One region of the Quadrisphaera setariae genome, then DNA from elsewhere that is predicted to be linked to it. Evidence: predicted binding sites of a transcription regulator. Region 1 holds the regulator's gene; the other holds the start of a gene.

Region 1 (14,654 bases):
GTCGAGGCGGTGGCCGCTGAACACCGACGGCGCCGTCACCAGCTCCAGCTCGCGGCCGTCCAGCCGCACGCGCAGCGGCTGGCGCTCGTCGGCGCTGGCGGGGGAGGCGCTGAAGTAGTGCTCAGCGGGCTGGGGGTCGGGCTCGTCGCGCACTGCGGGAGGCTAACGGGCGGAAACACCGTCGACGCCGTCGGTGTTGTGAGGAACAGTGGGCGGGTCGCAGGCAGCGACCCGCACGACGCAGGAGGCGCATGACCACCACGGCCCAGTCCACCCAGGGCACCACCCGACCCGCTGACGACGCCGTCAGCCGCATCCTCGCCCGCCACGGCGGGGCCGCCGCGAAGGCGGGGGCGGACGGCGACGGCCAGGCGGGCTACGACGGCGACCAGTTCGACCTCGAGGAGCGCAACGCGCTCCGGCGCGTCGGCGGCCTCGCCGGCGAGCTGTCGACCGAGCTCACCGACGTCACCGAGGTCGAGTACCGACAGCTCCGCCTGGAGCGCGTGGTGCTCGCCGGCGTGTGGTCGAGCGCGAGCGCGTCCGCCGAGGACGCCGAGAACTCCCTGCGGGAGCTCGCCGCCCTCGCCGAGACGGCCGGCTCGACCGTGCTCGACGGCGTGCTGCAGCGCCGCGACACCCCCGACCCCGGCACCTGGCTCGGCTCCGGCAAGGCGGACGAGCTCAAGGGCGTCGTCTCCGCCGCCGGCGCCGACACGGTCATCGCCGACGGCGAGCTCTCGCCGTCCCAGCGCCGCGCGCTGGAGGACATCGTCAAGGTCAAGGTCATCGACAGGACCGCCCTGATCCTCGACATCTTCGCCCAGCACGCGAAGTCGAAGGAGGGCAAGGCCCAGGTCGAGCTGGCGCAGCTGGAGTACCTGCTGCCGCGCCTGCGCGGCTGGGGCGAGTCGATGTCCCGCCAGGCCGGTGGCCGCGTCGCCGGTGGTGAGGGCATCGGCTCCCGCGGACCCGGTGAGACCAAGATCGAGCTCGACCGGCGCCGCATCCGCACGCGGATGGCCAAGCTGCGCCGGGAGATCAAGGAGATGCGCCCGGCGCGGGAGACCCGCCGCCAGTCGCGCCGCCGCGGGGCGGTGCCCAGCGTCGTCATCGCCGGGTACACGAACGCCGGGAAGTCCTCGCTGCTCAACCGGCTGACGGGGGCGGGCGTGCTCGTCGAGGACGCGCTCTTCGCCACGCTGGACCCGACGGTGCGCCGCTCGCAGACGCCCGACGGCCGCACGATGACCCTGTCCGACACAGTCGGGTTCGTGAGGTCGCTGCCCACCCAGCTCGTGGAGGCGTTCCGCTCCACGCTGGAGGAGGTCGGCGAGGCCGACGTCCTGCTGCACGTGGTCGACGCCTCCCACCCCGACCCGGAGGGCCAGATCTCGGCGGTGCGCGACGTGCTCGCCGAGGTCGGCACACACGGCGGGGACGGCCCCGTGGAGGTCGTCGTCCTCAACAAGTGCGACCAGGCCGACCCGGAGGTCGTCTCGCGGCTGCTGCGCCGCGAGCGGGGCTCGGTGGTCGTCTCGGCGCGCACGGGCGAGGGCCTGGACGCGCTGCGCGACCGGATCGCCGAGGTGCTCCCGCACCCGGAGGTGCTGGTCGACGTGGTGGTCCCGTACTCGCGGGGCGACCTCGTCTCGCGCGTGCACTCCACCGGCGAGGTGCTGTCCACCGAGCACACCGAGGACGGCACCCGCGTGGTCGCGCGCGTGGCCCCCGACCTCGCCGCGGAGCTCGGGGTCCCCGCCCCCGCCTGAGCCGTTGCGGTGCGGTCCAGGGCCACGACCGACCTCGATCTGACCCTGGACTGCACTGCCGCGACCATCATGGGCTCGTCAGGGCACGACGCACCCTCGCCGCGGTCTCCTCGCGCTCTCGTGGTCGGTGCCGGTCAAGGCTCCCACCCACCAGGACGACGACTTTCCAACCGCCCTCCCGCAGCCGAGCGCGCTTCTCCTCGTCGTGACGCCACTGGTCCTTGCCCTTGACGCGGTGGACGTCGCCGTCGTACTCGACGACGACGCGCTGGTCGAACCAGACCATGTCCACCTGCCACATGCGTCCGGTGCCGTCCGGGATCCAGCGACCGCACTCCGGCTCCGGCAGGCCGGAGCTCACGAACAGGAGCCGGGCCTCGGTCTCCATGGCCGAGTCGACCTGGTGACGCACATCGGCGAAGACGAGTCGCAGGACCTCGACGCCGGGACGCCCGCTCCGTTCGTCCACAGCCTCCCGCATCTCCTCCTGTGACGCGTGGTGCCTGCGGACGGCGTCACCCAGCGCGACGGCATCCACGTGGGGGAGCCCTGGTGCCAGGTCGCACCAAGCGCTCACCGGGTCCTGCAGGCGCAGCCGCGTTCCGCCGGTCAGGTAGCGGCTGACCTCGCCGCCGGTGAGGAGGACGAGGCGGTCGGTGCTGCGCCAGCGCCCCACCTGGATACCGCTCACCCGTGGACGGGCAGGGCTCGGGGGGACGCGTGCCTGGACGAGTCGCCCCACGGGCTCGGGGCGTCCCCAGGGCGTCGGCAGGTCCAGCAGCCGCACCACGGTCCACTCGGAGAACACCGCCACCGCCGGCAGCGCCAGCCGTGCAGCGGCTACGTCGAGCGAGAAGCCCGGCGGCAGGTCGGACGGCACGCGGACGCCGCGGTGCGGACTGCTGAAGCGCGGAGCACGCAGCACATCGCGGGTCAGGCCGAGGGCCTGGGCCTCGGAGAGGGTGAACGGTCGGCGCAGCAGTTCGGCGGGGACCTCGGCGCGTGGCGGCACCCCGGCACCGTGGCGGATCGGGCCCCCTCCCTGCTGCGGCTGTCCACAGGAGCCCCGGTGGTGCAGAACAGGGGTTGCAGCGGTGCAGAACAGGGTCAGGGGAGAGCAGATCCTGACCCTGTTCTGCACCGCGGCCACACCGCACCGCTAGGACGGCGGGGGCTGTGGACGAACGGGGCCGGGTGCCCGGCGCGCTGCGTAGGGTGGCTCGGTGCCGAAGCCCAGCCGCGGAGCCGACCCCTCGGACCTGCTCGACGCCGCCGTCGCGGCGCTGGGAGGGGCCCCGCGCGAGGGGCAGCAGAAGATGGTCGCCGCCGTCTCCCAGGCGGTCCGCTCGGGCCGCCACCTGCTGGTCCAGGCGGGGACGGGCACCGGCAAGTCGCTGGGGTACCTCGTGCCGCTGGCCGCGCACGCCGCCGAGACGGGCACCCCGGGCGTGGTGTCCACGGCCACGCTGGCGCTGCAGGCGCAGGTGGTCGACAGGGACCTGCCCCGGCTGAGCCAGGCCCTGCGCCCGATGCTCGGGCGCGAGCTCACCTGGCAGACCGTGAAGGGCCGCGCCCACTACGTGTGCCGGCAGAAGCTGGTCGGCGGCTTCCCCGAGGACGAGCCCGAGGCGCTGCCCGGCATGGAGCTGGTCGGCGGTGCCGAGCGCGCCACCGACCGCCGCGCTGCCGCGCCCACCGCCACGAGCCAGCTCGGCCGCGAGGTCGCCCGCCTGCACCGCTGGGCGCAGGACACCGAGACCGGAGACCGCGACGAGCTCGTCCCCGGCGTCTCCGAGCGCGCCTGGCGGCAGGTCTCCGTCAGCTCCCGGGAGTGCCTCGGCGCCACGCGCTGCCCCCTGGCGGAGGAGTGCCACGTCGAGCTGGCCCGGGCGCGGGCCAAGGAGGTCGACGTCGTCGTCACCAACCACGCGCTGCTCGCCATCGACGCCGTCGAGGACGTGCAGCTGCTGCCCGAGCACGACGTCGTCGTCATCGACGAGGCCCACGAGCTGGTCGACCGGGTCACCTCCGTGGCCACGGGCTCGCTGTCCGCGGCGGCGGTGGCTCAGGCGGCGACCACCGCCCGCCGCCAGGGCGGCCTCGACCCGACCTCCGCCGAGCGCCTGCGCGTCGCGTCGGACGACCTCGGCGCCGTGCTCGAGGAGGCCCCCGTGGGCCGCTACCCGAAGGGGCTGCCCGAGGGCGTGCGCCTGGCCGTGGCGGGCGTGCGCGACGCCGCCCGCGAGGCCCTGTCGGGCCTCAAGGGCGAGGGCGGCCAGACCGGGAAGGACGACGACGGCGACGCGGCGGCCGGCAAGCAGGTCGCCCGCGCCGCGCTGAGCGAGGTCTTCGACGTGGCGGAGCGGCTCGTCGAGGTCTCCCCGGGCGCCGACGGACCCGGCGAGGACGTCGCGTGGCTCGAGGCACCCGGCGCGTGGCGCCGCGACGAGGAACCGCGCCCCCGCGTGCTCCACGTGGCGCCGCTGAGCGTGGCGATGACGCTGCGCGAGCACCTCTTCGGCGGCTCCACGGTGGTGCTGACCTCGGCCACGCTCACGCCGGGCGGGTCCTTCGACGCCGCCGCCGGCGCGCTTGGCCTGCAGGGCCCCGGCGCCCCGCAGTGGACCGCGCTCGACGTCGGCAGCCCCTTCGACCACGCCAGGCAGGGCATCCTCTACGTCGCCAAGCACCTGCCCCAGCCGGGTCGCGAGGGTCCGGCGCCGGAGGTGCTGGAGGAGGTCGAGCAGCTGGTGGTGGCCGCCGGCGGCCGCGCGCTGGGGCTGTTCTCCTCCCGCCGCGCCGCCGAGGCCGCCGCCGAGGCCCTGGGGGACCGGCTCGCCCAGCACGGCATCTCCGTGCTGTGCCAGGGCGACGACACCGTTCCCAACCTCGTGCGGGAGTTCGCCGATGACCCCCGCACCTGCCTGTTCGGCACGCTGACCCTGTGGCAGGGCGTGGACGTGCCGGGCCCGTCCTGCCAGCTGGTGGTCCTGGACCGGATCCCCTTCCCCCGCCCGGACGACCCGCTGGCCTCGGCCCGCGCGGAGGCCGCCGACCGCGCCGGCGGCAACGGCTTCATGGCCGTCTCCGCCACCCACGCGGCGCTGCTGCTGGCCCAGGGCGCCGGGCGCCTGCTGCGCAGCACCTCCGACCGCGGCGTGGTGGCCCTGCTCGACCCGCGGCTGGCCACCAAGCGGTACGGCTCGTTCCTGCGGGCGAGCCTGCCGCCGCTGTGGCCGACCACCGACAAGGAGGTCGTGCTGGGGGCGCTGCGTCGACTGGACGTCGCAGCCAGTGATCAAGAGGCGGCGGCCGCGAGGCCTGCCTAGCGTCTGGGGATGAGCGAGACCGCGCACTCCGCCCACGACTCCCAGACCGTCCAGGACGCCACGGCCACCGCCGTGGCCGGCAGCGTGAAGACCTCCGACGGCGTCCTGGAGGCGCAGACCCAGCTGGCCGGTGAGGCCGCTGGAGACCGCACCACCCCCGAGCACCTCATGGCCGCCGCCACCGCCGCGTGCCTGCAGCAGTCGATCGGCATCGCCGCGTCCACGCAGGACGTCGACGCGAGCGGCGCCCAGGTCACCGCCCACGTGGTCCTCACCACGGCGGAGGAGGCCGGCTACACCTCCCACATCACCCTGGAGGTCAGCGGCCTCGCCGACGACGTCGCCGAGCGCGTGCTGGAGCAGGCCCAGCAGATCTGCCCGTTCACCAAGGCCCTGGCCGGGTCCGACCTCACCGTGAAGCTCGCCGCCTGACAGGATCCGGCGTGTGAGCCAGCACGGTCGTGAGCAGCACTGGGACCTCGTCGTCGTCGGCGCCGGACCGGCGGGCTCGGCGGCGGCGCTGGGGGCGCTGCACCAGCGTCCGGGGTCGAAGGTGCTGCTCCTGGACCGCGCCGACTTCCCGCGCGACAAGGTCTGCGGGGACGGCGTGGCCCCCCACGCCCTCGACGTCCTGGAGACCGTCGGCGTCACCGGCCTGCTCGACGACTGGCCGGTGGCGCCGCGGCTGCGGATCTCCGTGGTGGGGGCGCCGGGGGTCCCGGTGGTCGAGGAGGCGATGAGCCGTCCCGCCCAGGTGGTGCCCCGCGCCGTCCTCGACGAGCGCCTGGTGAGGGCGGCCGTCGAGCGCGGCGCGGTGCTGCGCCGGGCCCGCGTGCGCGACGTGCTGCAGGACGGAGCCGGGGTCGGCGTCGTCCTGTCCGACGGCGAGGTGGTCCGCGGCCGCATCGCGGTGGGCGCTGACGGAGCCCACTCCGAGGTGCGGCGGGCCCTGGGCCCGGCGGTCGTGCCGCCGCAGCGGCGGGGGACGACGGCGATCGCCGTCCGCGCGTACGCGCCCGTGCTGCCCCAGCACGAGGGCGTCCAGGTGCTGGCGTTCTCCGAGGACACCGACCGCCCCAGCTACGCGTGGTCCTTCCCGGTGGGGGACGGGCGCGCGAATGTGGGGTTCGGTCAGCTGGTCGACTCGCGCTCGAGTGCGGGGACCGCGCCGACGCGGGCGCGCCTGCTGGAGCGCCTGGAGGAGCTGCTCCCCGGGACGACGGCCGGCGCCGAGCAGGTGGCCGGGCACCCGCTGCCGCTCTCGACGGGCCGCAGCGGCGTCTGGTCGGTGGGGCGCGTGCTGCTCGCCGGTGACGCCGCCAGCCTCGTCAACCCCGTGACGGGGGAGGGCATCTACTACGCGGTGCTCTCGGGCGTCCTCGCCGGGCGCGCGGCGCTCGGAGGTGGCCGGTACGACCGCATGCTCGGCGAGGCGCTGGTCGGGCACCTGCGCCACACGGATCTCGCCGCGCGGCTCGTGCGCAGCGACCGGCTGCTGCACGCGGCGCTGCGCGCGTCGGCCCGCGACACCGGCGTCTTCGACGACGTCGCCGACATCGGCCTGGCCCGCGGCCGGCTCACCTCCCGGGTCGTGCGCGGCATGGGTCGAGCCCTGCTCGCGGGCTGATCGGCTCGCGCGGAGGCGCGACCTGCGCCACGGTGGCGGGCATGTCCACCCGCGACGACGCGGCCGGTCACCGACCGCCCAGTGCGACCTCAGTCCTCGACCCGTTCCGCGGCTCGAAGCTCGCCGTCCCGGAGGTCCGCGAGCTCCCGAAACCGCCGTCGCGGTGGCTGCCGCTCATCGGGCCGGGGATCATCGCCGCGGGCGTCGGCCTGTCCAGCGGCGAGTTCGTGCTGTTCCCGTTCATCGCCTCCCAGGTGGGGCTGGTCTTCGTGTGGGCGGCGCTGGTCGGCGTGGTCACGCAGTACTTCGTGACCATGGAGATCGAGCGGTACGCCCTGGCCACCGGCGAGACGGCGGTGACCGGGTTCAGCAGGTTCTGGCCGCACTGGGGCCTGGTGTTCGCGATCCTCACCTACGGCGCCAACCTCTGGCCCGGGTGGGCCACGAGCTCGGCGACGCTCATCAGCTTCCTCACCGGGGGGACGCCGCGGTTCATCGCCATCGGGCTGCTGGTGGCGATCGGACTGATCCTCACCCTGGCTCCCGTGGTGTACGTGGCGCTGGAGAAGATCCAGATGGTCAAGGTGGCGGCGGTGATGCTCCTGCTCGTGGTGGGGGCCTTCGCCGCCATCACCGCGACCGCCTGGCGCGACGTGCCGACCATCGTCACCGAGGCGCGCTTCCCGGCTGCGGAGCTGGGCTTCGCCACCCTCTTCGGCGCGATGATCTTCGCTGGTGCCGGTGGCGGGCAGAACCTCGTGCAGTCCAACTGGATCCGCGACAAGGGCTTCGGCATGGGCCACTACGTGCCGCGGTTGCAGAGCCCGGTGACGGGTGAGCCGGAGGCGGTGCCGAGCACCGGCTACGTCTTCCGCACCGAGGGGCCCGAGGGCGAGGAGAACCTGCGGCGCTGGCGCGGCTGGTGGCGCTTCGCCAACGTCGAGCAGCTGAGCACGTTCGTCGCCATCACCGTGGTGTCGATCTTCTTCACCTCGCTGCTCGCCTACTCCACCGTCTTCGGCCTGGAGGACCTGCCGAACGACATCCAGTTCGTGCGGGTCGAGGGCGAGCAGCTGGCCGAGGCCGTCGGCACCTGGTTCGGTGTCTTCTTCTGGATCATCGGCGCGTTCTCGCTGTTCGGCGCTGCCCTGGGCATCACCGACTACACGAGCCGCATGGCAGCGGACGTGCTGAAGACCAGCTACCTCAAGAGCGCCGACGAGAGCCGCATCTACTTCTGGCTCACCTGGGGCCTGGTGGCCATCGGCGCCGTGGTGCTGCTGATCGGCTTCGACCAGCCGATCGCGCTCGTCGTCGTCTCCGCCACCGTCGGCGGCCTCATGATGACGATCTACTCGGCGCTGCTCATCGCCACCAACCGCAAGCTGCTCCCGGCGCCGCTGCGCGTCAGGGGCGTGCGGCTGGCGCTGCTGGTGCTCGCGATCCTCATCTACGGCACGGCGACGGTGCTGACCCTCGGCCAGCAGCTCCCCAAGCTGTTCGGCTAGAGCGAGCGCAGCACCGTGACGACGCGGCCGAGGATGGTGGCCTCGGTGCCGTCGATGGGGGAGTAGGCGGCGTTGCGGGGCAGCAGCTGAACGCCGCCGCCGCGGCGCTGCAGCACCTTGACCGTCGCCTCGCCGTCGATCATGGCGGCGACCACCTCGCCGTTCTCGGCGACGGGCTGGCGGCGGACCACCACGTAGTCGCCGTCGCAGATGGCGGCGTCGACCATGGAGTCGCCCACGACGCGCAGGGTGAACAGCTCGCCCTCGCCCACCAGCTGGCGCGGCAGGGCGAAGACGTCCTCCACCTCCTGCTCGGCGAGCAGCGGTGCGCCGGCGGCGATGCGCCCGACCAGCGGCACGAAGGCGGTCTCCTCGCTCTCCGGGACCGCGGGGACGGCTGCCGCGGCGCCGCGGCCCGCGGTGCGGCCGGGGTCGACCACCTCGATGGCGCGCGGGCGGTTCGGGTCGCGGCGCAGGTAGCCCTTGCGCTCGAGCGTCACCAGCTGGTGCGCGACGCTGCTGGGGCTGTGCAGCCCGACGACCTTGCCGATCTCCCGCATGCTCGGCGGGTAGCCGCGGCTGGTGACCGACTCGCGGATCGTGTCGAGCACGGCTCGCTGCCGGCTGGTGAGGTCGTCAGCTCGACCGGAGGTGCCCTTCGGGGCCGTCGTCGCCACGCACGCAGGGTAGTGGATCGAGCACGCGATCTCAAACACGCGTTCGACGCGGCGGACGACGAGGAGGCGGGCCCTGCTGCTCCCGCGCTGCTCCCCGTACTGTTCCGTCGTGCTGCCCCCCGGGTCGTCCGCCTCGTCGACCACCTCGCCGACCACCGCGACCCCCGGGCCGCCGTCGCTGTCGCGCGTCGAGGTCAACGGCCTCAACGTCATCGACGAGTCCGAGCGGCGCGGCAGGCCCTCGAGCCTCTTCTGGCCCTGGTTCGCCGCCAACGTCTCCGTCTTCGGCATCGCCAACGGGGCCTTCGTGCTCGGCTTCGGCGTCAGCTGGTGGCAGGCGCTGCTCGCCGGGGTGGTGGGGATCGTCGCGTCGTTCCTCCTGTGCGGGCTCGTGGCCCTGGGCGGCACCCGCGCCTCGGCCCCGACGATGGTCGTCTCGCGCGCCGCCTACGGCGTGCGCGGCAACAGGCTCCCCTCGGCCATCAGCTGGCTGCTCACCGTCGGCTGGGAGACGGTCCTCGTCTCGCTCGCGGCGCTGGCCACCGCCACCGTGTTCACGACGCTGGGCTGGGGCGGCGGGACGGTCACCAAGGCGGTCGCGCTCGTCGTCGTCGTCCTGCTGGTCGTGGGCGCCGGTGTCCTCGGCTTCGAGGCGATCATGAAGTTGCAGGCCGTCATCACGTGGGTGACCGGCGTGCTGACCGTTGTCTTCCTCGCGCTGACGGCCGGGCGCCTCGACTGGGGCGCCGTCACCGCGGCCCCGAACGGCACCTGGCAGGCGCTGCTCGGCGCCACCGTGTTCAGCATGACCCTGTTCGGGCTGGGGTGGGTCAACGCCGCGGGCGACTACTCCCGCTACCTGCCCCGGCACTCCTCGCGCCCCGGGGTGGTGTGGTGGACGACGTTCGGCGGCGCGACTGCACCCCTGGTGCTGCTGGGCTTCGGGGTGCTGCTGGCGGCCTCCTCGCCGGAGTTCTACGACGGCGCCAGCACCGACCCGATCGGTGCCCTGGCCACGGGCCTGCCCACCTGGTTCCTCGTGCCGTTCGCGGTGGTCGCGGTGCTCTCGCTGGTGGGCGGCGCCGTGCTGGACATCTACTCCTCCGGACTGGCCCTGCTCTCCCTCGGCCTGCCCGCCCCGCGCTGGGTGGCGGCGTTGGTCGACGGGGCGCTGATGGTGGCCGGCGCGGTCTACGTCGTGTTCGTCTCCGAGGACTTCCTCACCCCCTTCCAGGGCTTCCTCATCACCCTCGGCGTGCCGATCGCCGCGTGGGCGGGTGCTGCCATCGCCGACCTCGTCCGCCGCTCCGGCGCCTACGACGACGTCGCGCTGTTCGACCCCGCGGGCCAGTACGGGTCCGTGCGCTGGGGCCCGGTGGTGCTGCTGCTGGCCGCGACCGCCGTCGGGTGGGGGCTGGTCGTCAACACCAGCGCCACCTGGCTCGGGTGGCAGGGCTACCTGCTGGGCCCGCTCGGCCTGGGCGGGAAGAGCGGCGACTGGACCTTCGCCAACCTCGGCGTGCTCGCCGCGCTGGCGATCGGCTTCGTGGGGCAGCTGCTGCTCACGCCGTCCGCCAAGAGGACCCTGCGGACCGGAGCGCTCACCCGGCGGACGGGTCGCTGACCTCGCCGGTGACGAGCGCGCGCAGCCGATCCAGCGGCAGCTTGGGGGTGCGGTCCTCGGTGACCAGGCCGTTCGCCTCCTGCAGGGTGTCGGCCAGCTGCGTGTAGCACCACCCGACCAGGCCGCCCGCCTCCACGCACGCGTTCGCGGCGCCGAGCAGGTCGCCCAGGCGCCGGGCGTAGTCGTCGGCGTCGGAGGCGGTGGAGTACCCCCACGTCGCGCCCTCGGGCGCTGAGGAGTCCCCGTCAGCGTCGTCGGCGGCAGGGGTGAAGCGCACCCCGCCGAACTCGCTGAGCACCAGCGGGCGCTCGACGTCGGCCAGGTCGGAGCTCCGAGCGCCCCCGGCCACCCGCAGGCGCCGCCCGTTGGCGGTCACGCGGGCCGAGGACGACGACGGCGAGGGCACGCCCACCAGCGCCGCGGCCGCCTCCGGCGAGCCGTACCGGGCCGCGAGCACCTCGCCCGAGTCGGTGTAGTCGTGGACGGTCCACAGGTCGGAGTCGGTGTGCTCCCACCCGTCGTTGCTGATGACGGGTCGGGTCGGGTCGAGCGCACGCGTGAGAGCGGCGAGCGCCGTCGCGTACGAGCGCTGACCGGCGCTGGAGGCGACGTCCTGCACGCCCCAGGACTCGTTGAGCGGCACCCACGCGACGACGCTCGGGTGGCTCGCGTCGCGGCGGACCGCCTCCAGCCACTCCGCCGTGAGCAGCGACACCGCCCGCGCCGTGTACGCGTAGGCGTTGGCGGTCTCGGCCCACACCGTGATGCCGAGCCGGTCGCACCAGTGCAGGAAGCGCGGGTCCTCCACCTTCTGGTGGATCCGCACCGAGTCGAAGCCCAGGTCGGCCAGCAGCTGCGCCTCGCTGCGCAGGCGCTCGGCGCTGGCGGCGAGGTGGGTGTCGGGCCACCAGCCCTGGTCGAGCACCGAGCGCAGCGTGTGGGGCGTGCCGTTGAGCAGCAGCTGCCCGGCGCCCACCTCCACCGAGCGCATCCCGAGGTAGCTGGCCACCGCGTCGAGCTCGGCACCAGGACCGGCCGGCGAGGCAGGGCCACCAGCGAGCAGCCGCACCTGCGCGTCGACGAGGTGCGGGTGCTCCGGGCTCCACAGCAGCGCCTCGCGCTCCTGCCCGTGCCGCAGCAGCGGCACCGCGAGGGCCACCTCCACACGAGGGCCCCCGCGCTCGGCGTGGCCGGGCACGGCGACGACGGCCTCGGCGAGCACGCGCTCGTCATCGTCGTGAGCTCCGAGGGAGAGGCGGACGGCGAGGCTGGCCGGCTCCAGCGGGGTGCTCGACAGCTCCGCGACGAGGTGCACGGTGGCGCCGACGAGGTCGGTGGTCCAGGTGAGGTGCTCGATGCTCACGGCCGGCACCACCTCGGCCCACACCGTCTGCCAGATGCCGGAGGTGCGGCGGTACCAGATGGCGTGCGGGGCGTCGTGCCAGTCCTGCTTCCCGCGGGGCAGCTCGGGGTCGCGGGCGTCGTCGACGGCGCGGACGACGACCACGTGCTCGCGGTCGAGGTCCAGGCCAGACCCGGCGCCGGTGGGGGTCAGGAGCTCGGTGACGTCGGCGGAGAACGGCGTCTGCCCGCCGGTGTGCTCGGCCACGAGGTGCCCGTCGAACCAGACCCGAGCGCTGTGGTCGACGGCGCCGAAGCGCAGCACCAGCCGCGCCCCCGACCCGTCGGCCGCCAGCGCGTCGGCGCCGGCGACGTCGCGCAGCCGCAGGCCGCGGCGGTACCAGAGCTCGGCGAACGGGCCCTGCTCGCCGACGCCGGAGGCGGTGCTCTCCGGCGGGTAGGGGACGACGACGTCGCGGTCGAAGCCCGTCCTGTCGGCCAGGTCCTCGCTGCTGGCGCCCCGCCACAGGCCCTTCGGCGCGGGGGTTCCCGCGGGCACGAGGCCCAGCTGCCACGTGCCGCCCAGGTCGGTCCAGTGCTGCCGCAGGAGCTGCGGGCGGGGGTGCTCCCCGGGCTGCGTGCTGGCGCGGGGGAGCGGTGCCGTCTCTGCCACGGGCCGGAGTGTGCCACGCCGCCGCGGCGGCGCCACCCCTGCGTTTCCATCGTTGCAAATCATGGGCGGACCCTGCAGACTCCGGGCCAGCGCACGACGAGGAGGTCGATGATGTCTGCGATGTCGCGGAGGCTGCCTGAGCAGCACCCCAGCCGGCGGAAGGTGCTGGCCGGGGGACTCGCGGGGCTGGGAGCCATGGGGCTGGCCGGTGGCCTGTCCGGCTGCGGCTCACCGCTGGCCGCGGGGGTGGCGGGCACCCCGCTCAACCCCGACTCGGTCACGTTCTGGAACCTGTTCGGCGGCGGCGACGGCGCCCGCCTGCAGACGATGCTCGAGGAGTACCGCAAGCAGCAGGGCTCCCCGGACTCCCTCACCGCCGCCACCTTCGCGTGGGGCAACCCGTACTACACCAAGGTCGTGCTGGCCACGCTGGGCAACAAGCCGCCGGACGTCGCCGTGGCCCACGCCACCCGTGCCACGATCCTCGCCCAGGCCGGGCTGCTCGAGCCCATCACCGAGGACCTGCTCGGCCTCGCCGGGCTGTCGAGCTCCTCCTTCACGAAGTCCGTGTGGGAGGCCGGCAAGGTGGGGAGCAGCTACTACACGATCCCGCTCGACACCCACCCCTACGTGCTGTTCTTCAACAAGCAGGTCTGCCAGCAGGCCGGGCTGCTGGACGGGAACGGCAAGCTCGCGCCAATCCAGGGCAAGGACGCCTTCGAGGCGGCGCTGACCGCCATCGCCGGCGTCACCGGCGGCGCCGCGTGGTCGGCCTCCAACGTCGGCGACACCTCCGGCTCCTGGCGCCTCTTCCAGACCCTGTACTGGCAGATGGACGGCGCCACCGACTTCCTCGGCGACGACGGGCAGGAGCTCACCGTCAACGAGGAGCTGGCGCTGGCGACGATGGCCTACATCGGCGACCTCGCCAAGCGCGGCCTGCTCACCCCCACCGTCGACTACGCCGGCGCCGGCACGCAGCTGTACACCGGCAAGGTCGGCTTCCAGACCCAGGGCGAGTGGGAGATCACCACCGCGCAGTCCGTGGAGGGCTTCGAGTTCGGCATGGTGCCGATCCCGCAGATCTTCGACGTGCCGGCCGCCCAGGGCGACTCCCACACGTTCATCCTCCCGAAGATGGACCGCACGGACGCCCAGAAGGAGCTGGCGATGGGCTTCGTGAAGTCCCTGCTCGACCAGTCGCTGACCTGGGCGCAGGGCGGCCACGTGCCGGCGCTCACCGCCACGCTGGAGTCCGCCGAGTACAAGGCGCTGGAGCCGCAGGCGGACTACGCCGCCGCCGCCGAGATCGCCAAGTACGACCCGCCGGGCTGGTACTCCGGCTCGGGCTCGACGTTCGAGAACACCGTGGGGTCGCAGATCGGCCTGGTGCAGCAGCAGCTGGCCACCCCGCAGCAGGCGCTCGACGCGATCAAGGTGCAGCTGCGCACCTACCTGGAGACCCCCAGCCCCGTCGCGGGCACGACCGCCAACGCCTGACAGGAGCCGACGATGACCTCGATCACCGCCGCGCCGGCACCCTCGGCGACCACGCCGCAGCAGGCCCCGCGCGCCCGCCGCACCGACGCGAAGGCGGGGTGGCTGTTCGTCGCCCCGTTCGCGTTCTTCTACCTGCTGTTCCTCATCGCCCCGACGATCTACATGATCGTCTCCAGCTTCTTCAACACCTCCCTCGTGCAGGGCGGACTGGGCAGCTTCGCCGGGTTCGCCAACTACGCGGAGATGTTCGGCCGCGAGGACTTCTGGTCCTCGATGTGGCACACGTTGCAGTTCACGATCTACACCACCCCGCCGCTGGTGGTGCTGAGCTTCGTCATCGCGGTGCTCGCCAACCGCGTGCAGCGCGGCCAGTGGTTCTTCCGGCTGGCGTTCTTCCTTCCCTACGTGCTGCCGTCGGCCACGATCTCCCTGATCTGGGTCTACATCTTCACCCCGGACACCGGCCTGTGGCCGTGGCTGGAGCAGCTGGTGGGCCTGTCGCCCACGGCCGTCCTGGCCGACCCGTCGCTGGCCATGGTCGGCATCGCCATCGCGACGATCTGGTGGACCATCGGCTTCAACTTCGTGCTGTACCTGGCCGGT
Region 2 (14,654 bases), on a different contig from region 1:
AGTCGAGCCCGTGCTTGGCGCCCGCGGACAGGCTCGGCGTGGGGAACAGCACGTAGTAGACGTGCCGGCCGTCGGGGGCCAGGCCCGGGTCGCTGACGGTGGGCGTGGACAGCAGCACGCTCGGGTCGCTCATGAGCCGTCCGCCGGTCAGCTCGGCGAACACCTCCTTCCACGCCCGCCCGAACAGGATCGTGTGGTGCGCGGTGTCGGGGTAGGACGCCTTCGACCCCGCGAGCATGAGGTAGCAGGACGGCGAGTACACCAGCGGCCGCAGCCGGCGGTGCTTGACGCCCAGCAGGTCGCGGTAGGCCACCGGCAGGTCGGGGTTGAGGACGACGGCGTCGGCGGTGATCCGCTCGCCGTCCGCGGTGATGACCGCGGTGGCCCGGCCGCCGGAGTGCTCCACGCTCTCCACGGTCGTCGAGAAGCGGAACTCCACGCCGTGCGCGGCGGCCGCCGCCGCCATCGCCGAGGGCACCGCGCTCATCCCGCCGCGGGCGGCGAAGACGCCGGCCACGGAGTCCATGTAGGCGATGACGGCGTAGATGGCCAGGGCGTCGTAGGGGGACAGGCCCGCGTAGAGGGCCTGGAAGGAGTAGACGCGCTGCAGGCGGTCGTCCTTGAGGTACTGCGCCACCACCGGCGCCAGCTTGGAGAAGCCCTTGCGGCGCAGCAGCGTCAGCAGGTCGGGCCGCACCAGGTCGAGCGGGGTGTCGATGTTCCTGTCGATGAACGTGCGCATCTCCGCCCGGTACAGCTCGGAGACGAACGTCACGAACTCCTCGTACCCCGCGGCCTCCTCGGGCCCGCAGACCCGGCGGATCTCCTCGGTCATCTGCTCGGGGTCGGCGTGGACGTCGAGGGAGGAGCCGTCGGCGTACTTCGCCCGGTACAGCGGGCTGACCGGCTCCAGGGTCAGCCAGTCGGCCATGTCCTCGCCGAGCGCGTCGAAGCAGTCGGCGATGAGGTCCGGCATGGTCAGCACCGTGGGGCCCGTGTCGAAGCGGTAGTCGCCCGCGCCGTCCGGCGCCGGGGCGGTGAGGCGGCCGGCGCGCCCGCCGGGGTGGGCCTCGCGCTCCACCACGGTGACCTTCCGGCCGGCGCCGGCCAGCCGCATGGCGGCGGACAGACCCGCCAGCCCCGCGCCGACGACGACGACGTGGTCGGTCGGCCCGACCACCCCCCGCTGGCGCCCGGGGATGACGGCGTCGGCGGCGCGGCGCAGCGCGACGGAAGGAGAGGTGCTGAGCAGGGGGGACGAGAGCGCGGTCACGGGGTGCCTCCTGGCCTGGGGCTCGACGGGGGGCGGGGTGCTGAGGCGGGTGCTGGGGTGGGTCACGCGGCGCGCGCGGTGGCGGCGACGACGAGCGCCTCCAGCGCCTCGCGCGCCTGCGGCGCGACGGGCGCGCCGGCCAGGGCCTCGCGGGCCCGGCGGACGCCGTCCTCGATCATCTCCTCCACGCGCGCCAGCGCGCCGGTGTCCACCATGACGCGGCGCAGCGCGCCCACGCCGTCGGCGTCGAGGTGGGGGTCGCCGAGGTGGCGGTGGAGCAGGTCGGCCTGGGAGGCGCTGGCGGCGCCGAGCGCGCACGCCACGAGCACCGTGCGCTTGCCCTCCCGCAGGTCGTCGCCGGCCGGCTTGCCGGTCTGCGCGGGGTCTCCGAAGACGCCGAGGACGTCGTCGCGGAGCTGGAACGCCTCGCCCAGGGCCAGGCCGTAGGCGCTGTAGGCCTCGCTCAGCTCCTGCGGCGCGCCGCCCAGGGCCGCCCCCACCAGCAGAGGGTGCTCCACGGAGTACTTGGCGCTCTTGAAGCAGATGACCCGCCGGGCCCGCTCCAGCAGGGCGTCGGCCTCGGCGCGGCGCAGCGCCGCCTCGTCGGACCCGGAGCCGCCGTCGTCGTCGCTGTCGCGGCGGGGCGCGGGGGCGGCGCTGCCGCTGCTCCCGCTGCCGCCTCGCACCGCGGCGGCGGCGATGCGCCGCAGCGGCGCGGCCTGCGCCAGCATGTCGAGGTACTGCCCGCCCATGAGCTGGGTGCGCATCCGGTCGAAGACCAGCTCCGCCTGGCGGCGGCGGTCCGCGGCGATGTCAGCGCTGCGGAAGACCTCGTCCGACCAGGCCAGGCACAGGTCCCCGGACAGGATGGCGCCGGCGTCCCCGAACCTGTCGCCGTCTCCGTCCCAGCGGCGCTCGGCGTGCAGGCCCGCGAAGTAGCGGTGCGTGGCGGGCATGCCGCGCCGGGTGTCAGAGGCGTCCATGACGTCGTCGTGGATGAGCGCGGCCGCCTGGAACAGCTCCAGGGCTGTCGCCACCCGGACCACGGCGTCCCCGGCGGACCGGTCGGAGGGGTCCCCTCCAGCGCCGCGCCACCCCCACCAGCAGAACGCCGGGCGCAGCCGCTTGCCGCCCGCCACCAGGCGGGCGACGGCCGCGATGAGGGCGTCGCAGTCGTCGCTGACGTCGGCCAGGACCGCCGCCTGGCCGGCCAGCACGGCGTCCAGCTCGGTCTGGACGCGGGCCCGCAGGTCATCGGCGTCCAGGACGTGGGCGGGACTCACCCGGTGGAGCCTATGCGCGGATCCGCGCGGCGCTCGTCGAGCGACGCCCCGGAGGGACGCGCGTCACGGACGTAGGGTCACGCCCGTGGCTGGCGGGACGCGCGGGGTGACCCGCGAGGAGCACCTGCGGCGCTGGTCCGCCGCCCACGGCGGCACCGCGGCCTCCCCGCTCGTGCGGGTCTGGCTCGACGGCGTCCGCCGCACCGCGTCACCGCTGGCCGCTGCGGGCGTCCCCCCTGCGGCGGTCACGGCGCTGGGGCTCGCCCTGGCCCTCGCCGCGCTCGCACCGGCCGCGGCGCAGGCCGAGCTGGGGGGCCGGTGGGCGCTGGGGGTGCCGGTGCTGCTGGCGGTGGCCGCGCTCGCCGACGGGCTCGACGGCGCCGTGGCGGTGCTCGGGGGCACGGCCTCGCGCGCCGGGGCGGTGCTCGACGCCGCGTGCGACCGGCTCGCCGACGCCGCGGCCCTCGGCGCGCTGTGGCTCCTGGGCGCCCCGGCGCTGCCCGTGCTCGTGGCGCTGGGCGCGGGGCAGCTCCACGAGTACGTGCGCGCCCGCGCCCAGGGGGAGGGCGTGACCGGACCAGGAGCGGTGACCGTCTCCGAGCGGCCCACCCGCGTGCTGGTGGCGGCGATGTTCGCCCTGGGCTGCGGGGTCTACCCGGGGGCGGCGACCACGTGGGCGGCCGCAGGGGCGTGGGTGGGCGCTGCCGCCGCGCTCGTCGGGCTGGTGCAGCTGCTGGTGGCCGTGCGCAGGGAGCTGTCAGCGAGCCGCTGATGCGGCGGAGGCCGGGGCGCCGGCGGGGCCGCGGCGGAGGCTGCGCTGGGGAGGAGCAGGGGTCCGCGGGTCACCCGGCGCTCGATGATCGCAGTGGGGCACCGAGGGGTCCGGCGGCCGGCTTGAGCCCCATGGATGATCTTCCTCCGGCTGCGCCCGCTCCATTTGCCCGCAGGAAGGTGCCGGATCGAAGTGTCGTCTTGACCGGTGAGACAATGGTATCGACATCTGAGACGGTGTGGCAGGGTCTCCCCGGTGAGCGCGTACACGCACGGACACGCCGAGCCGGTCCTGGCCTCCCACCGCTGGCGCACCGCGGAGAACTCCTGCGGGTACCTGCTGCCCGCGCTGCGCCCGGGACAGGACCTGCTCGACCTCGGCTGCGGTCCCGGAACGATCACCGCGGACCTCGCGGCCCGCGTCGCCCCGGGTCGTGTGGTCGGGCTCGACGCCGCCGCCGGCGTCCTCGAGGAGGCCGCGGCCCTCGCCGAGCGCCGCGGGCTCGCTGTGGAGTGGGTGGTGGGTGACGCCTTGGCGCTGCCCTTCGAGGACGCGTCCTTCGACGTCGTCCACGCCCACCAGGTGCTGCAGCACCTGCCCGACGCCGTGGGCGCGCTGCGCGAGGCCGCCCGCGTGCTGCGGCCCGGGGGGCTGCTGGCCGTGCGGGACGTCGACTACGCCGCCACCACCTGGTACCCGGCCGACCCGGGCCTGGACGCCTGGCTGTCGCTGTACCAGCGGGTCGCTCGCGGCAACGGCGGCGAGCCCGACGCCGGACGCCGCCTCCTCGCGTGGGCGCGCGCCGCCGGCCTGGTGGAGCGGTCTCGCGCCGGGGTCACCGCGAGCGCCTCCGCGTGGTGCTACGCCTCCCCCGCGGAGCGCGCGTGGTGGGGGACGTCGTGGGCGGGCCGGGCGACCGCCTCGGCCTTCGCCGAGCAGGCCGTGGCCGCTGGCGAGGCGACCCCGGCGCAGCTGGAGGACGTCGCCGCCGCGTGGCGCCGCTGGGCCGCCGCGGACGACGGGTGGATCGCCCTGCTCCACGGCGAGCTGCTCGTGCGGATGCCCTGAGCCACCCGAGCCGCGTGCAGCGGGAGGCCCCGCTCCGCGCCGATGAGTGGGCGCCCGGGCGCCGGTCCACCCCTCGACAGGCAGCACCACCGACACCCGGGAGCCCGCCGTGGGGACCATCAGCATCGCGCTCTTCGCCACCCTCGACCTGGTGGGCCAGGCCCCCGGCGGCCCCGAGGAGGACCCCTCCGACGGGTTCTCCTTCGGCGGCTGGCAGGCCCCGATCATCGACGAGGTCACCGGTGCGCAGGTCCACGCCGCCTACGAGGGCGTCGACGCCCTCCTGCTGGGACGGCGGACCTACGACGTCTTCGCCGCGTACTGGCCCCACCGCGGCGACGGCCAGGACGGCGGCTTCGCGGAGCTGTTCAACCGCATCCCCAAGCACGTGGCGTCGCGCGGCACGCCCGAGCTGGCGTGGGCGGGCTCTCGGCTGCTCGGCCCGGACCTGCCGGCTGAGGTGCGCGCGCTCCGCGACCGCCACGAGCACGTCAAGGTGGTGGGGAGCCTCGACCTCGTGCAGACCCTGCTGCGCGAGCGCCTCTTCGACGTCGTCGACCTCTGGCTCCACCCGGTGGTGCTGGGCCAGGGCAAGAAGGTGTTCGCCTCCGGGGCCGTGCCCACCGGCCTGGCGCTGCTGCAGCCGCCCGCTGGGAGCCCGAACGGGGTGGTGCACCTGCGCTACGGGCGGCTCGAGGGCCTCCCGGAAACCGGAGACATGACCGCCTGAGCGGTCGGACGCCTCAGCGGGTCCAGGCGGACGCGCCCTCGGCGTGCTCGAACGCCTCCGACGGCGTCGCGTCGTGGTGGCCGCCCGCGCGCTGCAGGTCGCGGACGGGCACCGGCCGCCCGCCGCGCAGCGCGCGCTCCAGCCAGGACGCGGCCACCACCACGGTGGCGCCCAGGCCGACGATGCCAGCGACGTCGAGCAGAGCGGTGGTGTCCACGACGGCCTCTTCCGGTCGGTGGTGCAGGCGGCGGCCCGGGCGGGTCGCTGCGCCACCGTCATCGGCAGCCGGGTGCCGCTCCTGGAGACCGCGGCCGCGGCGAGCACCCGGACGGCCGTCGCCCGAGCCGTCCCCCCGATCCTGCGCCGGGTGCGTCTCAGGCCGTGCCGACCAGCCCCGCCGTGATCGACGCCGACGCCAGCACCAGCGGGATCCCCCCGCCGGGGTGGCTCGAGCCGCCCACCAGCAGCATCCCCGGCAGCGGCGAGCGGTTGGCGGGTCGCAGGAAGGCCGCCCGCGCCCCGTTGCTCGACGAGCCGTAGATCGACCCGCCCACGCTGCCGGTCGCCGCCTCCAGGTCCGCCGGGGTGCGCACCTGCTGCCACAGCACCCGCTCGCGCACGTCCAGCCCGCGGCGCGCCATGACGGCCAGCACGTGGTCGGCGTAGGCCTCTGCGAACCCCGTAACCCGCCAGTCGACGCCGGCGCGCGGGTCGTGCGGGGCGTGGCGCGGGGCGTTGACCAGCACGAACCACGCCTCGGAGTGCTCGTCAGGGCGCAGCGCCGGGTCGTCCGGGGCGCTCACGTAGACCGCCGGCTCCGGGACGGCGCTCGGCCGCCCGCGTCGTCGTCCTGAGCCGAAGACCGCGTCGAACTCGTCGTCGTAGCCCGCGCCGTCCAGGGGCGGGAACAGCACCGTGTGGTGGGCGAGGTCCGGCGTGCGCCCGCGCAGGGCCAGCAGCAGCACGAACCCGCTCAGCGACGGAGCGGTGGCCGCCAGCCCCGCACGGGCCCCGCGGGCGCTCCGGCGTGCCGCTGGCGGGAGCAGGGCCGGGTGGTCGGGCGGGGTGCGCACGCCGTAGAGGGCCGCCGCGTCGGCGTTGACGACGACGACGTCCGCCGACACCCGCCGCCCGTCGGCCAGGCGCACGCCCGCGGCCCGCCCGCCGTCGACGAGCACCTCCACCACGCGCGTCCCCGTGAGGAGGCGGGCGCCGCGCTCGCGGGCCCGGTCGGCGACGGCGTCCACCACCCGGCGCAGCCCGCCGGGGGTGTACCAGGAGCCACCGGTCAGCTCCAGGTGCAGCACCGAGGCCAGCGCCGCGGGTGCGCGGCGCGGGTCGGAGCCGGTGTAGGTGGCCATCCGGTCCACCAGGGCGACGTGCCGGGGGTCGTCGAGGTGGGCCTGCGCCAGGGCGCGCAGGGAGGTGCCGGGCGCGATGGTCGCGACGTCGCGCAGACCGCCGGGACGCGCCGCGAGCGCCGCGAGGGTGCGGGCGCCGTGCAGCGGCCGGCTGAGGAAGGGACCCTCGGTGGCGTCCCAGACGCGGCGAGCGCGGTCGAGGAGGCGGCGCCAACCTGGGCCGAGGTCGTCGTCGAGGTGGAGGCGGCTGCCGTCGGTGAAGCGGTGGTCGGTGGGCGCCACCGGCTGCAGCGCCAGGGTCTCCTCCAGCGGCGCGCCGGTGGCGGCGAAGAGGCGGCGCAGCTGGTCGGGCCAGGTCAGCAGGCTCGGGCCGGTGTCGAAGGCGAACCCCTCGTGCTCGGCCCAGCCGAGCTTGCCGCCGACGGTGTCCGCCTGCTCGCAGACGGTGACGTCGTGGCCGTGCGCGGCCAGGCGCGCCGCCGCAGCGAGCCCGCCCAGGCCCGCGCCCACCACGACCACCCGAGCCACGCCCGCCACGGTAAGCGCCGCTCCCTCCGTTGGCGCAGGGTGGCCCTGGTCCCGTGAGAGTGGACCAGGGCCACCCTGCGCCAACGGAGGAAGGGACCAGAACCACCCAGTGCGACAGCGTCAGGGCAGCGCGCGGCCCTTCCAGGCCAGGCCGCCGCGGCGGCGCAGCCGCCACGACCGCACCACCAGCGAGCACAGCACCGCCACCGAGGCCGGGTGCGCCAGCGCGTCGGGCCACACCCGCCCGCCCGTGCGCCGTGCCGCGACCACCCGCGAGGCGACGCCGGCGCCGTAGCCGAGCAGCCCGGCCCAGCGCCCGGCGCGGCCGCCGACCCCGGTCAGCGCCGCCACCGCCGGAAGCACGAACACCCCGCCCAGCACCGCCACCAGTCCCGCCGCGCCCACCGGCGAGCCCGTGGCCGACCACAGCGACTTGGCGTACCCGTCGCGCAGAGCCGGCCAGCCGTCGTACATGCGGCAGGTCGCCAGGTCCGTGCCGTCAGCGACCCCTCCGCGCCCGCCTGCGGCCTTGACCGCCCGGACCAGGGCGACGTCGTCCAAGACCTCGGACTCCACCGCCGCGAAGCCGCCCGCTCGCTCCAGCGCCGCGGTGTCCAGCGCCATGAGCTGCCCGTTCGCGGCGGACAGCGACGGCCGCGGCGAGCTCTCCGCCAGCCGCAGCGGCAGTGTGGCCAGCCAGCTCCACTGCAGCAGCGGCTGCACCAGCCGCTCGGCGGCGCTCACGGCCTCCTGCCGCGGGTAGGGGCTGACGAGGTCGAGCCGGTGGCGGCGCAGCAGGTCGACGCTGGCCGCCAGGGCGTGCGGCGCCAGGCGCACGTCGGCGTCCAGGCACACCAGCACCGAGCCCGAGGCGACCGCCGCCAGCTGGGCCAGCGCGTGCGGCTTGCCCAGCCAGCCCGGCGGCAGCGGCGCGCCGGTCAGCACCCGCACCCGGGGGTCGCCGCCGGCGGCGCGGGCCGCGGCGGCGGCCGTCCCGTCGGTGGACCCGTCGTCGAGCACGAGCACCTCGAGGTGGGGCACCCCCGTGCTCGCCAGCACCGCCGCCAGCGCCCGTCCCACCTGGTGGGCCTCGTCGCGCACGGGCAGCAGCACGCTGACCCGCTCACCGACCGCGGGCGGGGTGCTCACCGGGCGCCGCAGCAGCGCGGCGTTGACGGCGGTGTGCACGGCGACGACGACGGCCCCCGCGCTGGCCGCCTCGACGAGCCGGACGGCCCTCACGCCCCGGGGGTGCGTCGCCGCAGGTGCGCCAGCGCCGGCAGCGCCACCAGGCCCATGGCCGCGAACACCCACAGCGCCACCCACGGGCGTCCGAAGAAGGCGGCGTTGCCCAGCGCCGACCCCAGCCACGTCCACCCCAGCAGCAGCGCGGGCGCCCCGGCGCCGATCGCCGCGCTCGCGGGGACCCCGGGCCGCACCCGCCGCGGGACGCCGGCGTGCAGCACCGCGTGCACCACCAGCGAGACCAGCAGCCACCCGGCGTAGTTGGTCAGCGGGATGCCGGGGATCCCGGGCAGCGAGGGGTCTGGGTGCGCCCAGGACCAGTGCCCGGCAGCCACCATCTGCGGGTCGAGCGAGAGGTCCCACGCGGTGAGCACCCACGCGGACAGCGGGACCGCCACCCAGTGCGGCACCGGCCCGAAGCGCTTCCGGAGCAGGTCCACCACCGAGCGCCCGGCGAGCATCGTGGGCCAGGCCATCATCAGCCAGGCCGCGGGCACCACCGCGGGCACGCCGAGCACCTGCGGCCCGAGCGTGCCGGCGTAGGCGTACTCGCCGAACGGGAAGCCCGTGCTCACGCCCACCGCCTCCGCCAGCAGTCCCACGCCGCCCGCGCCGAGCGCGAGCACCACCGCGGCCCGCAGCCCGTGCGTGGCGGCGGCGCTCACGAGCGAGGCCGCCGCGAACACGAGGACGCTCACCACGGTGGCCGTGGTGAGCACGTCGCCCGACAGCAGCGGGTGGGCCACCTGGACGACGACGGCGACGGCCGCGAGCACCAGCGCCGCGCGCTGCGCGCCCGCGGCGGCCAGCGGGGTGCGCCGCAGCCCGGCAGCGGTGTCGGAGGGGGCGGCGCTCACAGGGCCACCCCCCGGTGCGTGCCCTCCAGCGACCTCACGGCGAAGCGGGCGAAGAGCTCCTCGGCGTACCAGCGCTCGCGGGCCGTGCGCTCCACCACGTCGCGGTGGGCGGCGCGGCCGTGGGCGAAGTCGCGCAGGGAGGACGCGTCGTCCCAGAGGCTGAACGTGCCCTGCAGCCCGACGGGCGCCTCGCCGATGCCCACGGCCAGGCGCAGTCCGGGCACGGCGTGCAGGTCCGTGGAGACCGGGGGGACGGCGCCCCAGAACGACCGGCCCTTCCCGAGGCGGATGCGGGCCCGGGTGATGCTCGCGACCCCCGGCCCCGAGGTGTCTGCCGACGCGTCTGCTCGGCGCGGCACCGGGTCTCCGAAGGGCTCGCGGCCCGACCAGCGGCCGCGGCTGGCCACGGGCACCATCTCCACCCGCAGGCGCTCGGCGGCCAGGCGGTCCCAGGCGCGCACGGCGGGGGAGCGCTCGAACGCGGTGGCGCCGGCGTCGTCGTCCCAGGTGGTGAGCACGGCCCAGTGGTGCGGGTCGGCGTCGCGCGGGGTGAAGGTGCGCCCGTCGCCGGTGCCGAGCAGCTTCCAGAAGGCGGCACCGCTGGCGCGCAGGTGGCGCCGGTCCAGCGCCATGCGGGCGACGGCGGCGGGCACGGCCGCGGAGGGGACCCGCCACAGGTGGAGCACCGCGCAGGCCGGGACGACGCGCTGGGGGTCCACGGCAGCACCGTAGCCGCGGGGGTGCGCCGGGGGCCCGCCGAGCCCCTCCGCACCGGTTGGCCACCCACTGCTCCCCGTGGCGTCACCGCAGGTGGGGGCGGGTTGTCAGACCCTGGTGGCAGCGTCTCCGGCATGGACAGCGGGTTGACGGGGAGCGAGATCAGCGCTTCACTGCTGCTGTCGAACGGATGTTCGATGTCGGCGGGCGCGGCCTCCGGGGAGGGGAAGCCCCGGGGCCGCGCCGCCAGTGCCTCAGGAGGAGGAGCTGTGAGCCGGTCGTTCGACGAGGTCGTGCACGTCAAGGTGGGCGAGGGCGGCTCGGGGGAGCCGTCGGCGTTCGTCTGGCGCGGTCGCCTCTTCGTGGTGCGCGAGGTCCTCGCCAGCTGGAGCGCGCGCCTGCCGTGGTGGCAGGGCGTCGCCGCCAGGGCCCTGCGCGGGGAGGCGGTCGAGGTGCGCGGCAGCAGCGCGCTCGCCCGTGACCTGGGCGCTCGGGCGGCGGGACCGGCCGCTGACGAGCAGGTGTGGCGCGTCGTCGCCAGCGCCGGCTTCGGCGTGGAGCCCGGCACCTTCGAGCTCGCCTGCGAGCCCGTTGCTGCCGGTGGCGGCGACGGTGGGCCGCGCTGGCGCCTCGTGAGGGTGGTGGACTGACGTGGCCGCCGTCCGACCCCGGCGCTCCGGCCTGGCGAGCCGCACCACCACGCGCACCGGAGGCTCGGCCGTCCCGGTGGCCCGGCCGCCCGCACCCGCTGGTGCCGTCCGCCTGCTGGAGCGCGCCGCCACCGAGCTGTCGCTGGCGGCCTCCTCGCTCGACCCGGCCGAGCGCTTCGTCACCGCCCACCTCGCCGCCCTGCGCGCCGGTGCCGCGGTGGTCGCGGCCCGGCAGCTGGTCGGCGGGCGCCGTCGCGCTCCCGTCAACGTGTGGGAGTCGCTGCTGGCCCTGGCCCCCGAGCTGGAGGACTGGGCGCGCTTCTTCGGCGCGGCCGCAGAGCGCCGGGCCGCGGTCGACAGCGGCCGCGGCCCCGCCGTGGAGGCCGCCGAGGCCGACGCGCACCTGGCCCGGGCCGAGGCCTTCACGGGGCAGGTCGCGGCCCTGCTCGACGTGAGGATCTGGCTCGGCGGGCTCCCGCTCGCCGCCTCCTGAGGCTCCCGGGCGGGGCACCCGCCCGGAAACCCGATGACTCCGGGGCCCGCGAGCGGTCATGGTGGTGTCGTCGTGTCCGAGCGAGCAGGAGAGACCGTGACCACCGCCGACCCGACCCCGCCGTCGAGCTCCGGGGCGTCCTCGGGCCCCGACGCGCGTCTCGACCTGCGCCACGGCACGCAGCGCGTGTTCGCCCACCTGCTGGTGAGCAACGCCGTCGTGTCGGTCATCAACTACACGGTCTGGTTCGCCATCACCTTCTGGGTGTTCCTGGAGACCCGGTCGGTGTTCGCCACCGGGATGATCGCCGGGATCTTCGTGGTGGCCACCGCGGCCACCGGGATCTGGTTCGGCAGCCTCGTCGACAACCACCGCAAGCAAGCGGTCATGCAGGGCTCGGCGGTCGCCTCGGCGGCGGTCTACGCCGCCTGCCTGGGCCTGTACCTGCTGACCCCGCCCGAGGCCTTCCGCGACGTCGCCTCCTGGCAGCTGTGGGTGTTCATCGTGGCGCTGATGCTCGGCGTGGTCGCCGGAGGCCCGCGGGCCATCGCGCTGCCCACGCTCGTGACGCTGCTCGTCCCGGAGGACCGGCGCGACCGCGCCAACGGCCTCGTGGGCACGGTCAGCGGGACCTCCATCCTCGTCACCTCCGTCATCAGCGGCGTGCTCGTCGCCTCCGGCGGGATGCTCCACGTGCTGCTGCTGGCCCTCGTCGTCCTCGTGGTCTCCGTGGTGCACCTCGCGCGGGTCCAGGTGCCGGAACCCGCGCCGGGAGCTGCGCTCGCGGCCGGCGGAGCCGGTGGAGGTGCTGCGGCCGGAGCGGGCGGTGTGGACCTGCGGGGCACCTGGCGGCTGGTGCGCGGCGTGCCCGGCCTCGTGCCGCTCATCGCCTTCAGCTGCTTCAACAACTTCATCGGCGGCGGCTTCATGGCCCTCATGGACGCCTACGGCCTGTCGCTGGTGTCGGTCCAGGTGTGGGGTCTGCTGTGGGGCGGCCTGAGCGCGTTGATGATCGTCGGCGGCCTGCTGGTGGCCCGCCTCGGCCTGGGAAGCCGGCCCGTGCGGCTGCTGCTCCTCGTCAACGTGGCCGCGTGGACCGCCACCATGCTGTTCCCGCTGACCTCCTCGGTGGTCAGCCTGACCGGCGCGATGGCGGTGTTCATGCTGCTCATGCCGTTCGCCGAGGCGGCGGAGCAGACCGTGCTCCAGCGCGTGGTGCCCTACGAGCGCCAGGGGCGCGTGTTCGGCTTCGCGCAGAGCGTCGAGCAGTCGGCGGCACCGCTGACCGCGTTCCTCATGGGTCCGCTGACCCAGTTCGTGGTGGTGCCGTTCATGAGCGGGGACGGTGCCGGCGCCCGGGCCATCGGCAGCTGGTTCGGCACCGGGCAGGCCCGGGCCATCGCGCTGGTCTTCGTCATCACCGGGTTCGTGGGCCTGGTGGTCACGCTCCTGGCCATGCTCAGCCCCCAGTACCGCAGGCTGTCCGCCTCCTACGCCGCCGCGCAGGCCGCGCCGACCTCCGATGTCGTCGGTGGGGCGCAGGCCGGCCCGGTCGAGGCGTCCGTCGGGCTGGCTGCTGGCCTGCCGGCGGACCTGGCGGTCGAGGTGCCGGCCGGGCCGCCTGCTGAGGTCTCCGCCCCCGAGGACTCCGTCGAGACCTCGGGGCGGGCTGGCCGGTGAGCGTGGCCGACGGCCCGGAGGTGGAGCTCAACGGGGTGGCCGTGAACGTGACCATCCCCGAGGACCTCCGCTGGACCGGCGAGCGGCGTGGTGAGGCCCACATCCTCACCAGCCTGACCGTGCGGCTCCTGCCCGACGGGCACCTCGCGGTGAAGGCGTACGGCCGCCCGGTGGCCGGTGGGCGTGGCGGGTACGTCTCGTTCCCCGTGCCGACCGACCGGCCTGAGCTGGCTGCGCTGGTGGACGCCGCAGCCGACCGCGCGGCCTCGCTGTGGGCGGCCCACCGCGGCCTCGCCTGACGGGGGTCACCAGGCCGATCTCGCAGGGCGGAGGTTCGGTGCTGGTGGCGATCAACAGGGTCAGCACTCGACGACCCGGCCGCTGGGCCTCGTCGGAGGTGACGTGCCGTGCGTGCTCGATGACGGGCTGCTGTGTCGAGCGCGCTGCGCCGCACCGGGGTGGCGCAGCGCAGCGCGCTGGTGGCGCGAGGTGTCGGAACTGACTCGTGGTTCCGGCACTTCGCGCCGTGGTTCCGGCACTTCGCGCCGTGGTCACGACACCTCGTGACGGGGGGCGAGCCAGCGCCTGACCGCGGCAGTCCGGGAGTGACCGCGGTCAGGTGCAGATGCGTCGGTCCTGGAGCCTTCGCCGCAGGTGACCTGGGTCAGTTCCGGAACTGACCCAGGTCACGTGCGGCAGCGGTACGGGGCTCGGGCAGCTGCTCGCCTGGCGGACCGGAGGCCGGCCCCGCCGGGTCAGGCCGGCCCCGACGGGTCAGGCCGGCCCCGACCGGTGCCGGCCTTCCGACCGGTCAGACAGCCTCAGCCGGTGGCGCGGGGGCGGGTGCTCACCGCGGACAGGGGCATCGTGACGTCCTCGAGCGACTTGCCCTCGGCGTCCACCGCGAGGAAGGCCGCCACGACACCACCGATGATCATCACGGCGGCGCCGATGAGGTAGCCGATGAACAGCCGGGTGACCGACGGGTCGTCGAGGCTGCCGATGAGCGCGCTGTAGAGCAGGGGAGCGCCGGCGCCGCACAGCTGGGCGATGGCGAAGAAGATGGCGATCGCCTGGGCGCGCACCTCCATGGGGAACAGCTCGCTGGCCGTGAGGTAGCCCGAGCTGGCGCCCGCCGAGGCGAAGAAGAAGATGACCGCCCAGGCGATGGTCTGGGTGACCGCGTTGAGCACGCCCGCGTTGAACAGCACCGCGGTGATGGCCAGGAGGCCCCCCGAGAGCAGGTAGGTCCCGGCGATCATCTTCTTGCGACCCCAGGTGTCGAAGAGGTGGCCGAGCGCGAGCGGGCCGATGAAGTTCCCCAGGGCGAAGCCGATGAGGTAGAGCGGCGTGTTGCTCGCGGCGACGCCGTAGTACGCCGTGAGCACGGTCGTGTACGTGAAGAAGATCGCGTTGTAGAGGAACGACTGCGTGATCATCAGCGTGGCGGCGAGCGTGGCGCGCTGCGGGTAGGTCTTGAACAGGACCCGCGCCAGGGTGATGTAGCCCTGCGCCGGGGCCGGACGGACCTCGATGGCCTTGGAGTCGTCCACGGGGGCCAGCTGCTGGCCGCTGTCCTCCACCTGCCGCTCGATGGCGGCGATGTTCTCCTCCGCCTCCTTCTCGCGGCCGTGCATGAGCAGCCAGCGGGGGCTCTCGGGGAGGTGGCGGCGGAGGAAGATGATGATGATGCCGAGCACGGGGCCGATGAGGAACGCCACGCGCCAGCCCCAGCTCACCGGCATGGTGTCGAGCAGGAGGTAGGTGCCCAGCGTGGCGATGATCGACCCGGCCCAGTAGGTGCCGTTGACGCCGATGTCCACCCGGCCGCGGTAGGGCGCGGGCATCATCTCGTCGATCGCCGAGTTGATCGCGGCGTACTCCCCGCCGATGCCGGCGCCGGCGATGAACCGCGTCAGGTACAGGAAGACCAGTCCGGAGGTCTCCCCGTTCCACGTCAGCGCCGTGAGGGCGTTGCCGCCCAGGTACACGGCCAG

The links. The regulator LexA, encoded in region 1, represses DNA repair genes until DNA is damaged. The targets are predictions, from matches to a motif close to TCGAACANNTGTTCGA.
Region 2: the regulator LexA is predicted to act here: its motif matches at 10,017-10,032, upstream of FMM08_RS13000 (DUF6504 family protein).

Annotation. Positions count from the first base shown of each region.
Region 1 covers NZ_VKAC01000012.1:39,805-54,458, reverse strand. The annotation lists gene FMM08_RS18170 (class I SAM-dependent methyltransferase) at 1-153, opposite strand, end outside; gene hflX (GTPase HflX) at 252-1,772, shown strand; gene FMM08_RS18160 (putative endonuclease domain-containing protein) at 1,840-2,784, opposite strand; gene FMM08_RS18155 (ATP-dependent DNA helicase) at 2,996-5,101, shown strand; gene FMM08_RS18150 (OsmC family protein) at 5,111-5,533, shown strand; gene FMM08_RS18145 (NAD(P)/FAD-dependent oxidoreductase) at 5,547-6,728, shown strand; gene FMM08_RS18140 (Nramp family divalent metal transporter) at 6,770-8,236, shown strand; gene lexA (transcriptional repressor LexA) at 8,233-8,913, opposite strand; gene FMM08_RS18130 (purine-cytosine permease family protein) at 9,092-10,537, shown strand; gene FMM08_RS18125 (glycoside hydrolase family 2 protein) at 10,515-12,551, opposite strand; gene FMM08_RS18120 (extracellular solute-binding protein) at 12,672-14,051, shown strand; gene FMM08_RS18115 (carbohydrate ABC transporter permease) at 14,064-14,654, shown strand, end outside.
Region 2 covers NZ_VKAC01000007.1:143,544-158,197, reverse strand. The annotation lists gene crtI (phytoene desaturase family protein) at 1-1,180, opposite strand, end outside; gene FMM08_RS13045 (polyprenyl synthetase family protein) at 1,336-2,556, opposite strand; gene FMM08_RS13040 (CDP-alcohol phosphatidyltransferase family protein) at 2,642-3,328, shown strand; gene FMM08_RS13035 (class I SAM-dependent methyltransferase) at 3,584-4,396, shown strand; gene FMM08_RS13030 (dihydrofolate reductase family protein) at 4,506-5,126, shown strand; gene FMM08_RS13025 (hypothetical protein) at 5,140-5,343, opposite strand; gene FMM08_RS13020 (phytoene desaturase family protein) at 5,501-7,015, opposite strand; gene FMM08_RS13015 (glycosyltransferase family 2 protein) at 7,136-8,257, opposite strand; gene FMM08_RS13010 (carotenoid biosynthesis protein) at 8,254-9,117, opposite strand; gene FMM08_RS13005 (monooxygenase) at 9,114-9,749, opposite strand; gene FMM08_RS13000 (DUF6504 family protein) at 10,104-10,484, shown strand; gene FMM08_RS12995 (SAV_6107 family HEPN domain-containing protein) at 10,486-10,977, shown strand; gene FMM08_RS12990 (MFS transporter) at 11,164-12,657, shown strand; gene FMM08_RS12985 (hypothetical protein) at 12,654-12,956, shown strand; gene FMM08_RS12980 (MFS transporter) at 13,479-14,654, opposite strand, start outside.